Symmachiella dynata: one gene and its partners. The protein of the gene in region 1 binds, or shares a complex with, the protein of each later gene. Links are inferred from orthologs where the notes say so. Each region holds a gene or a part of one and is shown on either strand. Other genes may lie near its edges. The genes, in order: accD, Mal52_RS11645, accC and accB.

Evidence for each region.
Region 2: the proteins of accD (region 1) and Mal52_RS11645 are in contact, whole or in part, in a solved structure (PDB 8UXZ), measured with the Escherichia coli proteins. The link is inferred for Symmachiella dynata from one-to-one orthologs.
Region 3: the proteins of accD (region 1) and accC are in contact, whole or in part, in a solved structure (PDB 8UXZ), measured with the Escherichia coli proteins. The link is inferred for Symmachiella dynata from one-to-one orthologs.
Region 4: the proteins of accD (region 1) and accB are in contact, whole or in part, in a solved structure (PDB 8UXZ), measured with the Escherichia coli proteins. The link is inferred for Symmachiella dynata from one-to-one orthologs.

The regions. Positions count from the first base shown.
Region 1 is NZ_CP036276.1:7,419,195-7,422,111, reverse strand. What follows is about bases 26-2,868. They hold accD (acetyl-CoA carboxylase, carboxyltransferase subunit beta), read left to right. Parts: upstream 26-941; coding sequence 942-1,796; downstream 1,797-2,868. Other genes in these bases: Mal52_RS28200 (serine/threonine protein kinase), read left to right, coding at 1,986-2,868; Mal52_RS28210 (histidine phosphatase family protein), read left to right, coding at 186-821; rpe (ribulose-phosphate 3-epimerase), read left to right, coding at 26-166. Also shown: more of rpe, read left to right, coding at 1-25; more of Mal52_RS28200, read left to right, coding at 2,869-2,917.
Region 2 is NZ_CP036276.1:3,004,256-3,007,165, reverse strand. The notes cover bases 12-2,847. They hold Mal52_RS11645 (acetyl-CoA carboxylase carboxyltransferase subunit alpha), read left to right. Parts: upstream 12-824; coding sequence 825-1,871; downstream 1,872-2,847. Other genes in these bases: Mal52_RS11635 (metallophosphoesterase family protein), read right to left, coding at 2,626-2,847; dtd (D-aminoacyl-tRNA deacylase), read right to left, coding at 2,156-2,605; Mal52_RS11650 (serine/threonine protein kinase), read left to right, coding at 12-647. In the rest of the region: more of Mal52_RS11650, read left to right, coding at 1-11; more of Mal52_RS11635, read right to left, coding at 2,848-2,910. UniProt on the Escherichia coli protein: Component of the acetyl coenzyme A carboxylase (ACC) complex. First, biotin carboxylase catalyzes the carboxylation of biotin on its carrier protein (BCCP) and then the CO(2) group is transferred by the carboxyltransferase to acetyl-CoA to form malonyl-CoA.
Region 3 is NZ_CP036276.1:4,478,514-4,481,582, reverse strand. Bases 1-2,995 are described here. They hold accC (acetyl-CoA carboxylase biotin carboxylase subunit), read left to right. Parts: upstream 1-826; coding sequence 827-2,164; downstream 2,165-2,995. Other genes in these bases: Mal52_RS16910 (6-phosphofructokinase), read left to right, coding at 2,286-2,995; accB (acetyl-CoA carboxylase biotin carboxyl carrier protein), read left to right, coding at 1-441. Outside these bases: more of Mal52_RS16910, read left to right, coding at 2,996-3,069. UniProt on the Escherichia coli protein: This protein is a component of the acetyl coenzyme A carboxylase complex; first, biotin carboxylase catalyzes the carboxylation of the carrier protein and then the transcarboxylase transfers the carboxyl group to form malonyl-CoA.
Region 4 is NZ_CP036276.1:4,479,884-4,482,848, reverse strand. The notes cover bases 75-2,965. They hold accB (acetyl-CoA carboxylase biotin carboxyl carrier protein), read left to right. Parts: upstream 75-1,224; coding sequence 1,225-1,707; downstream 1,708-2,965. Other genes in these bases: accC (acetyl-CoA carboxylase biotin carboxylase subunit), read left to right, coding at 2,093-2,965; Mal52_RS16925 (M24 family metallopeptidase), read left to right, coding at 75-1,086. Outside these bases: more of Mal52_RS16925, read left to right, coding at 1-74. UniProt on the Escherichia coli protein: This protein is a component of the acetyl coenzyme A carboxylase complex; first, biotin carboxylase catalyzes the carboxylation of the carrier protein and then the transcarboxylase transfers the carboxyl group to form malonyl-CoA.

The DNA of each region.
Region 1 (2,917 bases):
GTTGTCGGTGGATGGAGGAATTGGCCCGGATACGATTGGATCGACCGCCCAGGCGGGGGCCAAACTCTTTGTTGCAGGAAGTTCGATTTTTGATGCCAGTGATTATCGCGAAGCCGCGACTCAACTTTTTGATGCTGCGTCACAAGCCGCATCAGCGTCCCTTTGAGGAGTGAAACGTTCGTTCCATGTCAAAATCCCAAGCCGTGCTGATTCGTCCCGGCTGTACTGATTTCGACCAGCAAAACCGTATTCAAGGCACCTTGAATATTCCCCTCAATCAACAAGGGCAAGTTCAAGTGAGCCGGCTTGCCGAGGACTTGCGCGATATCCCGCTAAAGCGGATTTATTCTGCGCCGTGTGAACCTGCGCGCGAAACGGCCGAGAGCCTCAGCGCAGATTTGGGTGTGCCGGTTAAGGAACTGGACAGCCTCGCGAATTTGAATCAAGGCTTGTGGCAGGGCATGGTCGTCGACGATATTCGCCGCAAGCATCCCAAAGTCTTTAAGCAATGGCAGGAATCCCCCGAGACGATCTGTCCGCCCGAGGGCGAGGAGTTTACCGATGCCATGGTCCGCGTGGGTAAGGCGATTGACAAGATTCTGAAGCGCGACGTCAATTTTGCTATCATTGCCCCGGAACCGTTGGCATCGATGATTCGCTGGCATGTGTGCGGAGGCAAACTTCATACTGTCGAGCCCAGTGACAGTTGTCGGGATGATTGCCATTGGGAGATTTTGGAGACAAACGGAAAATCGGAAGCACCGCTCGAGAATGGCCAAGGAACACCGGCCAAGCCTGCGCGTGCGAAGACAAGCAATTGATAGTTGGACCAGCCCTCTGTTAAGTATTCATAGAGGGGCGGAATTGTCCGTTTTGAATAGAGCATGGATCACATGAACGACGATCAAACAAACATCGTCGCAGCTAGGAAACGCAAACCGATGAGTTCCGTCCCCGAACCGGATGAAACCGGCCGGAACGGACATTCCCACCGCCCAAAGCGGGGAGTGCCCGAAGGGCTGTGGTTGCAATGCGAAGGTTGCAGCGCCACCGTGTATCGCAAAACGGTCGATAGCCGGATGGGCGTCTGCCCGGAATGCGACTATCATTTTTACGTGCCGACCGCAGAGCGGATTCGTCAACTGTTGGACGAAGGCAGCTTTGAAGAATGGTTCGCGGAATTGCGACCCATGGACCCGCTGGGTTTTGCGGACCGCAAACCGTATGCGGAACGACTAAAGGCCGAGCAAGCCCGGACCGGCTTATCGGAAGCCTGTGTTGTCGGGCGGGGTTACATGCGTGGCCGACCGCTGGCGTTGGGTATCACCGATTCGGCGTTCATCATGGGAAGCATGGGCTCTGTGGTTGGTGAGAAATTGACCCGGACCATCGAACTGGCGACCGAGCGTGAACTGTCACTGGTCATTGTCAGCGGCTCTGGCGGCGGCGCGCGGATGCATGAGGGAATCTTATCGTTGATGCAAATGGGCAAAGTCTCAGCTGCGTTGGCGCGATTTCACGAAGCGGGGGGACTGTTTATTTCGGTGATGACCAATCCCACGATGGGGGGCGTGGCGGCCAGTTTCGCATCGTTGGGGGATGTCAATTTTGCCGAACCAAAAGCATTGATCGGTTTCGCCGGGCCCCGGGTCGTGGAGGCCACTGTCAAAGTCCCGCTGCCCCCGGGATTTCAAACCAGCGAGTTCATGTTGGAACATGGTTTTGTTGACCGTATCGTGGCCCGTGCGGATTTGCGCAGTGAAATCACCCGCGTCATTGACTATTGCGGGAAATGAGGCTGGCGGCTTTGCGGCATCAGGCTTGAGGGGCGTATTGCTTTCCTGGTCCTGGGTGTCGTTTCTAAGTCTCACGATCCGAGGTAGCCGCGCCCTCTAGGCAGCGGTATACTGGAGAGTCCGGATTCCACACATCACGGCTTTGCAAACATCCCCGGTCGTTGCCTTTGTTGAAACGAGCCACGCAACATGCTGCTCATCAAAAAAATCCTTGTTCCGCTAATCAAACGGGCGCGATTGAAGAAGGTCAATATTGACGCACGCTTCATCAAGGAGCGTAAGCTGGGACAAGGGAGCATGTCGGAAGTTTGGCGGGCTAAGGACAAATTGAGCGGCCGCGTGGTGGCGTTGAAAATCTTGGACTTAGAAAAAACGGCGCGACTCGAAGCGCGGTTTGAAGGGTTGGCCAAGCCCTGCGAAGGGGAAGTCGCTATGAAATTGCGACACCCGCACATCGTTCGCACTTTAGAGCACGGCATCACCACCAACAACGAACAGTATTTGGTGATGGAATACGTCAACGGTGTGAGCCTGACGTTGCCTGTTGCTCTGCAGAACGAATTGATGCAATCGCACCGTTTGACATTCATCGTTCAAATCGGGGAAGGGTTGGACTATTTTCACAAACAAGGTTGGATCCACCGCGATTTGTGTCCCCGCAACATACTGGTCGACCGGCAGAATTCCATCAAACTGATCGACTTTGGCCTGGTGGTTCCCAACACACCGCCATTTCGCGCTCCCGGCAATCGCACCGGTACCGCTAGTTATATGGCGCCGGAATTGATCAAGCGGATGCCGACTGACCAGCGGATCGATGTCTATTCGTATGCCGTGACCTGCTATGAAATGTATACCAAACAGTTGCCGCATGGTGTGGATCCGACATTGACGCTGGATATGATTGTGCAGCACATCAATCAAGCACCGATCGACATCCGTGAACTGGTGCCCGACATCGACGACCAAGTGGCCTCGACAATCATGACGGGACTCGCGGCAAAACCGGAAGATCGTTGGGATTCGGTGGGAGCGATGTTGCACCGACTGCGCGGAGCCCAGGAACGCTTGGAACCCGAGTCCGAGTATGAATACGTCGATGACGAAGCGGTAGGCGATGA
Region 2 (2,910 bases), 4.4 Mb from region 1 along the record:
AACTCAAAGATCAAGATGAGGGCATCGCGTCACGCATCGACAGTCGATTGGACGCGATGCGAACCGAGGCGCTCAAAAAGAATCCTGGCTCTGTCAAAGCCCCTGAGAAAACCAAATCGAAGGTCAATATCAAAGCCGAGCCCATCGAAAAGCCGAAAGCTCCTGCGCCTCCAGCACAGCAGCAACCTGCCCAGCAGCCGCCCCAACAACCAACAGGCCAGCCTCCGCAACCCTTCCCGCAACCAGGCATGCCGCTGCAGGCGATGACCCCCGAACAAATGGCCATGCATCAGCAAATGCTCCAACAGCAACAGGCGTATTACCAGCAGATGATGCACCAGCAAGCCATGCAGAATCAAATGTATCCGCAACCGGGTATGCAGCAACCCCCGGGTATGCAGCCTCCAGGTATGCAGCCACCGCAAATGCCGCCACAACCGATGCCGCCGCAGCAGCAACAGCCTCCGCAACCAACTGCGCCCCAAGCCACTCAGCAACCTCCGGCGCCGGATCCAGGCCAAGCACAACCGCCCCAACCCAAACCAGCCCCTCCACAAGAGCAAAAGCCTCCGGAAAAAGAATCTGAAGGAACGATCATGAGCATCGACGATATGGAGGATATCTTCAAGACGCTCCCCGATGTCTAAGTGGCCATCGCCATTCATGTCGCAGGTCCGTTTGCAGCCAGCAGCCTGCAAATCGAAAACTGCGCGAACAGAAAATCGCGGCTTGCTTGACCTGGGGCGTTGAAGTCGCGACCATCTGGGGCGTACCGCCCTATCCGGCATGTCACTCAATTCACCCTCCGCGAACAAGAATCAGCGATGGCGACATATCAACCGCTCCCGTTCGAGCGGCCGATTCAAGAACTCGAAAAGCAACTGGCCGATCTCAATGCGCAAGAAAATTCGACGCCTGAACACGCCGAACAGATCCGCCAATTGAAGTTGGAAATCACGCGATTGACGCGCGAAATTTTCGACAATCTTGGTGCCTGGGAAACGGTGCAGGTGGCCCGACAGACCGGTCGGCCACAAACGCCCGACTACATCGAACTGGTGTTCGACGAATTTGTCGAGCTGCATGGCGACCGAGCGATTGGAGACGACCGCGCCATTCTCACCGGACTGGCCAAAATCAACGGTCGCAAGATCATGCTGATCGGCCAGCAAAAAGGACGGACGATCCAGGAGCGAAGCGATTGCCACTATGGCTGCGCTCATCCCGAAGGGTATCGCAAGGCGCTGTCACGGATGCAAATGGCGGCCAAATATGGACTGCCGATCATCTGCTTCATCGACACGCCCGGCGCCTATCCGGGGATCGGTGCCGAAGAACGCGGTCAAGCCTACACGATCGCATACAACCTCCGCGAGATGTCGCGCATCCCGACACCGATCACGGCGGTCGTGCTGGGGGAAGGGGGGTCAGGTGGAGCTTTGGGAATCGGCATCGCCGACCACGTTGCCGTCTTGCAGCACGCCTACTATTCGGTGATCAGCCCCGAAGGCTGTGCGGGCATTTTATGGAAGCATGTGAAACATGCCGACAAGGCGGCCCAGGCGCTCAAGTTTACCTCAGCCGACCTTTTGAGAATGGGGATTGTCGACGAGGTGATTCCCGAGCCGTTGGGAGGCGCACACCGCAACCACCGGCGGATGGCGATGGCTCTCAAAGCCAGTCTGACCGAAAGCCTCAAATCGATGGATGGACTTTCGAAAGAGGAACTACTCGATCGGCGTTATGAGAAATTCCGCCGCATCGGAGTCTTTGAAGAAACCGCTATTGAGGAAACGCTCGCGGCCACCGACAACGACCCCGCCGCTGATGCTGATACGGATGCTGAGATGACTCCCGACGCCAATAGCTAACCGGTCGATCAGAGTGGCAAGTGATCATCTCGATGGCCCGGTGCGCGAACAGTCGCCAGAGAACGTCGCAGCCCAACAGCTAAGTACGCATTGCTGAAACACCAGTATTTCAGCATATCCGCAACGTCCGATAATGTCCGTTATGTTTCATTAACAATACCCTAAAAACCCTGTATTATAAGGGTTTCACGAGAATAGCCTTTCGTTCGCCAGCCAAATGCGGACGTTGTTTTTTGCGGCGAACTCCCCTGCCAAATGTGCTGGCAACATTTTGAATTCACACATCAGAATTCCTTGCGGCTGTCGACCAGAATGGTCACCGGTCCCTCGTTGACCAACTCGACTTGCATCTGTTCTTGAAACCGGCCGGTCGCCACTTCGATCCCATGGCCGCGGACTTCCGCAACGAAACTTTCGTAAAGCGGATTCGCAATTTCCGGACGGGCCGCCGCGATGAAACTGGGGCGACGCCCTTTCCGACAATCGCCCAAAAGTGTGAATTGACTGACGACCAACATCGCTCCGCCGACATCGGCCAGCGAGAGATTCATTTTGCCGGCCTCATCTTCAAAAATCCGCAGTCCGGCAATCTTGGCGGCCAGATAAATGACGTCATCCTGGCCATCTTCGGCAGTGACGCCCAACAGCACCAAATAGCCGCTGCCGATCTCTCCGGTGACTTCACCCGCGACCGAAACCTGAGCCCGGGAAACCCTTTGCACAACTGCTCTCAATTGATCCGTCCTTTGCTATTTCAAAACGGCCCACGACGACGCTCTTTGCTGGGCAACACCTCCAAGCAAGTCGTCCACCAACCGGTCTGGATCGTCGACACAAATTCCTGTGGTAGACGTTCGTCGCGCATCTCTTGCGCCAGACGTAGGTGGTCATATTCCAGAGGTACGAATTGAATGTCAATCCCCCCAGCAACCGCATCACTGCCGGTGCGAATTTGTGCATACCAAACCACCGTCCGGCCATCGTTTTCGGGTCGGCCCAGCACCCCCACATTGACGAACCGTCGCCCGCCGGTCAATTC
Region 3 (3,069 bases), 2.9 Mb from region 1 along the record:
GCCCGCTTGACAGAACTGATCGAATTGATGGAAGCGCACGGCCTGACTGAAGTCGATGTGCAAAACGGCGAGCAGCGCTGGAAGTTGCGGCGCGGACCACAAGACGTCATGCAAATGGTTCCCAATGCTGCGGCCTATGCGGCAGCGCCACACCCGGCTCCGGCCGGTGCGCCTGCGGAAGCTGCTGCGGTGGATGACGGCACAATTGAGATCACCAGCCCGACAGTGGGAACGTTTTTCACATCGCCGACGCCGGATGATCCTCCGTTTGTGAAGATTGGTTCGAAGGTTTCCGGCGACACAATTGTATGCATTGTCGAAGCGATGAAAGTCTTCAACCAGATTCCCGCGGAAGTTTCCGGAACCATTACTGAAGTGCTAGTCAAAAATGGTGATCCGGTGGAATTCGGTCAGCCGTTGTTTCGTGTGCGGCCCGGTTGATTTGCAATTTCGGCCAGTATGCGAAACCGGTGAAACGAAGAGTCGACCGGATGCCACGCGCCACGACCGACGGGATTGAAGATTGCGTAAGGTCACGCGATGTCTCTGAGGTGTCAGTCGCCGCAAGAGGAATTGTTGCGCAAGAGGAATTGAGGACGAGGCGCTGCGGTACGGCTCGCACCCTGCGCATGAAGGTTAAGTCGCCGGATTTGTGTCGATTTCAGACATCACGCATCAATCCGCAGCGGCCAAGGGATTTTTGAGGTCGAGTCGTTTTACGGAACCAGTTGTCGAAAACAGAACTATCGCACGTCGGGTGAAACGGTCCTGGTGCCGTTGAGCGAGACGAAATGAGCGCGAGGTGGGCGCGACCCACAAAGGTGCCATGTTTCAACGAATTCTAGTCGCCAATCGGGGTGAAATCGCCTTGCGGGTCCTCCGCGCGTGTCGCGATTTGGAGATTGAGTCCGTCGCTGTCTTCAGCGAGGCGGACCGCGGTGCGCATTATCTGAAATTGGCCGATGAGGCGTATTGCATCGGCCCAGCCGCCGCGACCGACAGCTACCTGATGATCAACCGTATCATCAGCGTCGCGGAACTGGGCAATGTCCAAGCGATCCATCCTGGTTATGGATTTTTGGCAGAGAACGCACATTTCGCCGAGGTGTGCCGCAGTTGCAATATCGAATTTATCGGTCCCCCGCATGAAGCCATGGCGCAGTTGGGGGATAAAGTAACGGCCCGCGGAATTGCGGAGCAAGCCAAGGTCAGCGTGGTCCCCGGCAGCGACGGGCTGGTGACGAGTGAATCGGAGGCCTTAGAGGTCGCGAATCGCATTGGTTATCCGGTGCTGATCAAAGCCACCGCCGGTGGGGGCGGCAAAGGGATGCGGGTGGCGATGAACGACATCACGCTGAAGTCGGGCCTGAAGGCAGCTTCAGCAGAGGCCGAGAGCGCCTTTAGTGATGGCGGCGTGTACCTCGAAAAATACATTGAGCATCCGCGACACGTCGAAGTCCAGATCTTGGCTGACACTCACGGCAATGTGGTGCACCTATGGGAACGGGATTGCAGTTTGCAGCGACGGCACCAAAAAGTCGTCGAAGAAAGCCCCGCTTCGAGTTTGCCCACCGCAGTGCGACAAGACATCTGTAAGGCGGCTGTGCGGTTGGTCAAAGCGGCGGGGTACCAGAATGCGGGCACCGTTGAATTTATTGTCGACAAGGACAATCAGTTTTACTTCATCGAAGTGAACGCGCGGATTCAGGTGGAGCATCCGGTGACCGAGATGGTGACCGGCATCGACTTGATCCAACAGCAGATTCGCATTGCTTCGGGAGAAGCGTTGCCCTGGAAGCAAAAAGGGATTCCGTGCGAAGGAGCCGCGATTGAGGTCCGCGTGAATGCGGAGGATCCCGACCACGGTTTTCGCGGCTCGCCAGGGAAAATTACAAAATTGCGCGTTCCCGGCGGGATTGGCGTGCGTTGGGACTCGCATGTTCATGAAGGCTACACAGTTGGACCGTATTATGATTCCTTGATCGGAAAACTGATCGTGCACCGTCCCACACGCGACGAGGCGATTGCCACGATGAAGCGGGCGTTGGCGGAATTTGAAGTGGAAGGAATCGCCACCACAATTCCCCTGGCACGTAAGATTTTTGATCACAACGCCTTCGCCGAGAGTAAAGTCGACACCACATTTATTGAACGAACATGGTAACGTGCGGGGCCTGTCATGATCAGCACCACTGCACAAGTCAATAGGCCACATAGAGTGGCGGAATGGATCAGTCCAAAGCGACGGACCGTTAGTTTTTGTCAAACAAGAGAGACGTGAGAAAATGAAAGTTGCATTATTGACCGGTGGCGGCGATTGTCCCGGTCTGAACCCAGTGATTCGCGCAGTGGTTCGCACGATTCACAATGCCGGCGGAAAATCGATCGGCATGCTTGAAGGCTGGCGCGGCGCGATTGAGGGGAATTTTACTGATCTCCGCGTTCAAGACACCGACGAAATCATCGCTCGTGGCGGTACGATTTTAGGATCTTCACGGACGAATCCTTATAAAGATCCGGATGACCCCGAACTGGCGGATCGTTTGATCAAGACGTTTGATGAACTCGATGTCGATGCACTCATCGCCATTGGGGGAGACGACACGTTGGGTGTGGCCAGCCGGCTGTATTCGGAACGCAAGTTTCCCGTGGTCGGTGTTCCCAAGACAATCGACAACGACTTGAGCTGCACCGACTTTACGTTTGGCTTTGATACGTCGATCAATATTGTGATGGAATCGGTGGATCGTTTGCGGACGACTGCCGAATCGCATCGTCGCGTGATGGTCATCGAAACCATGGGACGCCACGCCGGATGGATCGCCTGCTTCGCCGGAATTGCGACCGCTGCCGACTTTATTCTCGTGCCGGAAGTCGAAGTCGACATCGACGAGATGTGCAATATTCTCAAGGCGCGGCGAGCAGAGGGCAAGTCGTACGGCCTGATCATCGCCAGCGAAGGAGCCAAGCTGCCGCAAAGCGGAATGGTCACACAGGACGCCGAGGTGGATGACTTTGGTCATGTAAAACTTGGCGGGATTGGTGATAACTTGGCTGAAGTTATTGAAG
Region 4 (2,965 bases), 2.9 Mb from region 1 along the record:
TTCGTCAAGCGTCGTAACGGCGTGCTGCGCAAGTTGAAGGCAGTCGGTGCTGATGCGCTGTTGGTGACGAACTTTACGAACGTGACCTACTTGACCGGTTTTAGCGGGGACGACAGTTTCCTGTTGGTGAGCCGAACCGCCACGGTCTTGATCAGCGACGGGCGGTATGAGACACAGATTGCGGACGAGTGTCCCGGATTGGACGTCCATATTCGTCCACAAAAGATCGGGATCGTTGCGGCTGCGGCCAAAATTGCCGCGCGGGCAAAAATCGCGAACCTGGGCTTCGAAAGCAACTCGACGACGGTCGATGAGTCTGAGGGGCTGCGCACAGCGCTTAAGAGTGCGGAACTCGTTCCTGTGTCAGGGCTTGTGGAAGAATTGCGGCTCTGTAAGGATGCCTCGGAAGTTGCGGCGCTGCGCGAGGCGGTGACGCAGGCGGAGAAAGGGTTTGAGGTTCTCAAAGCGACCCTCCGCGGTGAGCAGACGGAACTTCAGGTGGCGCACGATCTGGAACATTCGATGCGGAGTTTTGGGGCGACCGGTTCGAGCTTTGCTCCGATTGTGGCGGTGGGAGCCCATGCGGCGCTGCCGCACGCAACTCCAAGGCGGGTCTTGATTTCCGACGCGGACTTTGTGCTTGTCGACTGGGGAGCTGATGGGCCAACGGGGTACAAAAGCGACTTGACGCGAGTTTTGGTGACCGGTAAAATTTCGGCGAAACTAGAGAAAATATATAGAGTTGTGTTAAATGCTCAACTCGCGGGGATTCGAAATGTCCGTCCTGGAGCGCGGTGCTGCGATGTAGATGCGGCCGCTCGAAAAGTGATCGAGGATGCCGGTTTCGGGAAGAAATTCAATCATGGTCTAGGCCACGGTCTGGGCTTGGATATCCACGAAGGCCCGCGGTTGAATTCCATGACGGAAATGGAATTGAAGCCGGGCATGGTGGTGACGGTTGAGCCAGGAATTTACCTTCCCGGTTGGGGAGGCGTGCGAATCGAAGATGATGTGTTGGTGACAAAGGATGGGCACGACGTGTTGACCTCCTCACCCAAGAAATTCGACGAAATTGTCTTGAGCTGACCGATAACGCGTAACTTGCAGAGAACGCGAAACTCATTAGAACTCCAGCGGCTTTCGGTGTCTGGCGGAACGGCGCATCCCAGCGCGGTCCGGTGAAGCGCTGGTGAGTCGCCAAAATAAATAATAGGAACGAAACACATGACTGACGAAAATCAGTCGACGCAAGGCCCGGTCGATTTGGCCCGCTTGACAGAACTGATCGAATTGATGGAAGCGCACGGCCTGACTGAAGTCGATGTGCAAAACGGCGAGCAGCGCTGGAAGTTGCGGCGCGGACCACAAGACGTCATGCAAATGGTTCCCAATGCTGCGGCCTATGCGGCAGCGCCACACCCGGCTCCGGCCGGTGCGCCTGCGGAAGCTGCTGCGGTGGATGACGGCACAATTGAGATCACCAGCCCGACAGTGGGAACGTTTTTCACATCGCCGACGCCGGATGATCCTCCGTTTGTGAAGATTGGTTCGAAGGTTTCCGGCGACACAATTGTATGCATTGTCGAAGCGATGAAAGTCTTCAACCAGATTCCCGCGGAAGTTTCCGGAACCATTACTGAAGTGCTAGTCAAAAATGGTGATCCGGTGGAATTCGGTCAGCCGTTGTTTCGTGTGCGGCCCGGTTGATTTGCAATTTCGGCCAGTATGCGAAACCGGTGAAACGAAGAGTCGACCGGATGCCACGCGCCACGACCGACGGGATTGAAGATTGCGTAAGGTCACGCGATGTCTCTGAGGTGTCAGTCGCCGCAAGAGGAATTGTTGCGCAAGAGGAATTGAGGACGAGGCGCTGCGGTACGGCTCGCACCCTGCGCATGAAGGTTAAGTCGCCGGATTTGTGTCGATTTCAGACATCACGCATCAATCCGCAGCGGCCAAGGGATTTTTGAGGTCGAGTCGTTTTACGGAACCAGTTGTCGAAAACAGAACTATCGCACGTCGGGTGAAACGGTCCTGGTGCCGTTGAGCGAGACGAAATGAGCGCGAGGTGGGCGCGACCCACAAAGGTGCCATGTTTCAACGAATTCTAGTCGCCAATCGGGGTGAAATCGCCTTGCGGGTCCTCCGCGCGTGTCGCGATTTGGAGATTGAGTCCGTCGCTGTCTTCAGCGAGGCGGACCGCGGTGCGCATTATCTGAAATTGGCCGATGAGGCGTATTGCATCGGCCCAGCCGCCGCGACCGACAGCTACCTGATGATCAACCGTATCATCAGCGTCGCGGAACTGGGCAATGTCCAAGCGATCCATCCTGGTTATGGATTTTTGGCAGAGAACGCACATTTCGCCGAGGTGTGCCGCAGTTGCAATATCGAATTTATCGGTCCCCCGCATGAAGCCATGGCGCAGTTGGGGGATAAAGTAACGGCCCGCGGAATTGCGGAGCAAGCCAAGGTCAGCGTGGTCCCCGGCAGCGACGGGCTGGTGACGAGTGAATCGGAGGCCTTAGAGGTCGCGAATCGCATTGGTTATCCGGTGCTGATCAAAGCCACCGCCGGTGGGGGCGGCAAAGGGATGCGGGTGGCGATGAACGACATCACGCTGAAGTCGGGCCTGAAGGCAGCTTCAGCAGAGGCCGAGAGCGCCTTTAGTGATGGCGGCGTGTACCTCGAAAAATACATTGAGCATCCGCGACACGTCGAAGTCCAGATCTTGGCTGACACTCACGGCAATGTGGTGCACCTATGGGAACGGGATTGCAGTTTGCAGCGACGGCACCAAAAAGTCGTCGAAGAAAGCCCCGCTTCGAGTTTGCCCACCGCAGTGCGACAAGACATCTGTAAGGCGGCTGTGCGGTTGGTCAAAGCGGCGGGGTACCAGAATGCGGGCACCGTTGAATTTATTGTCGACAAGGACAATCAGTTTTACTTCATCGAAGTGAACGCG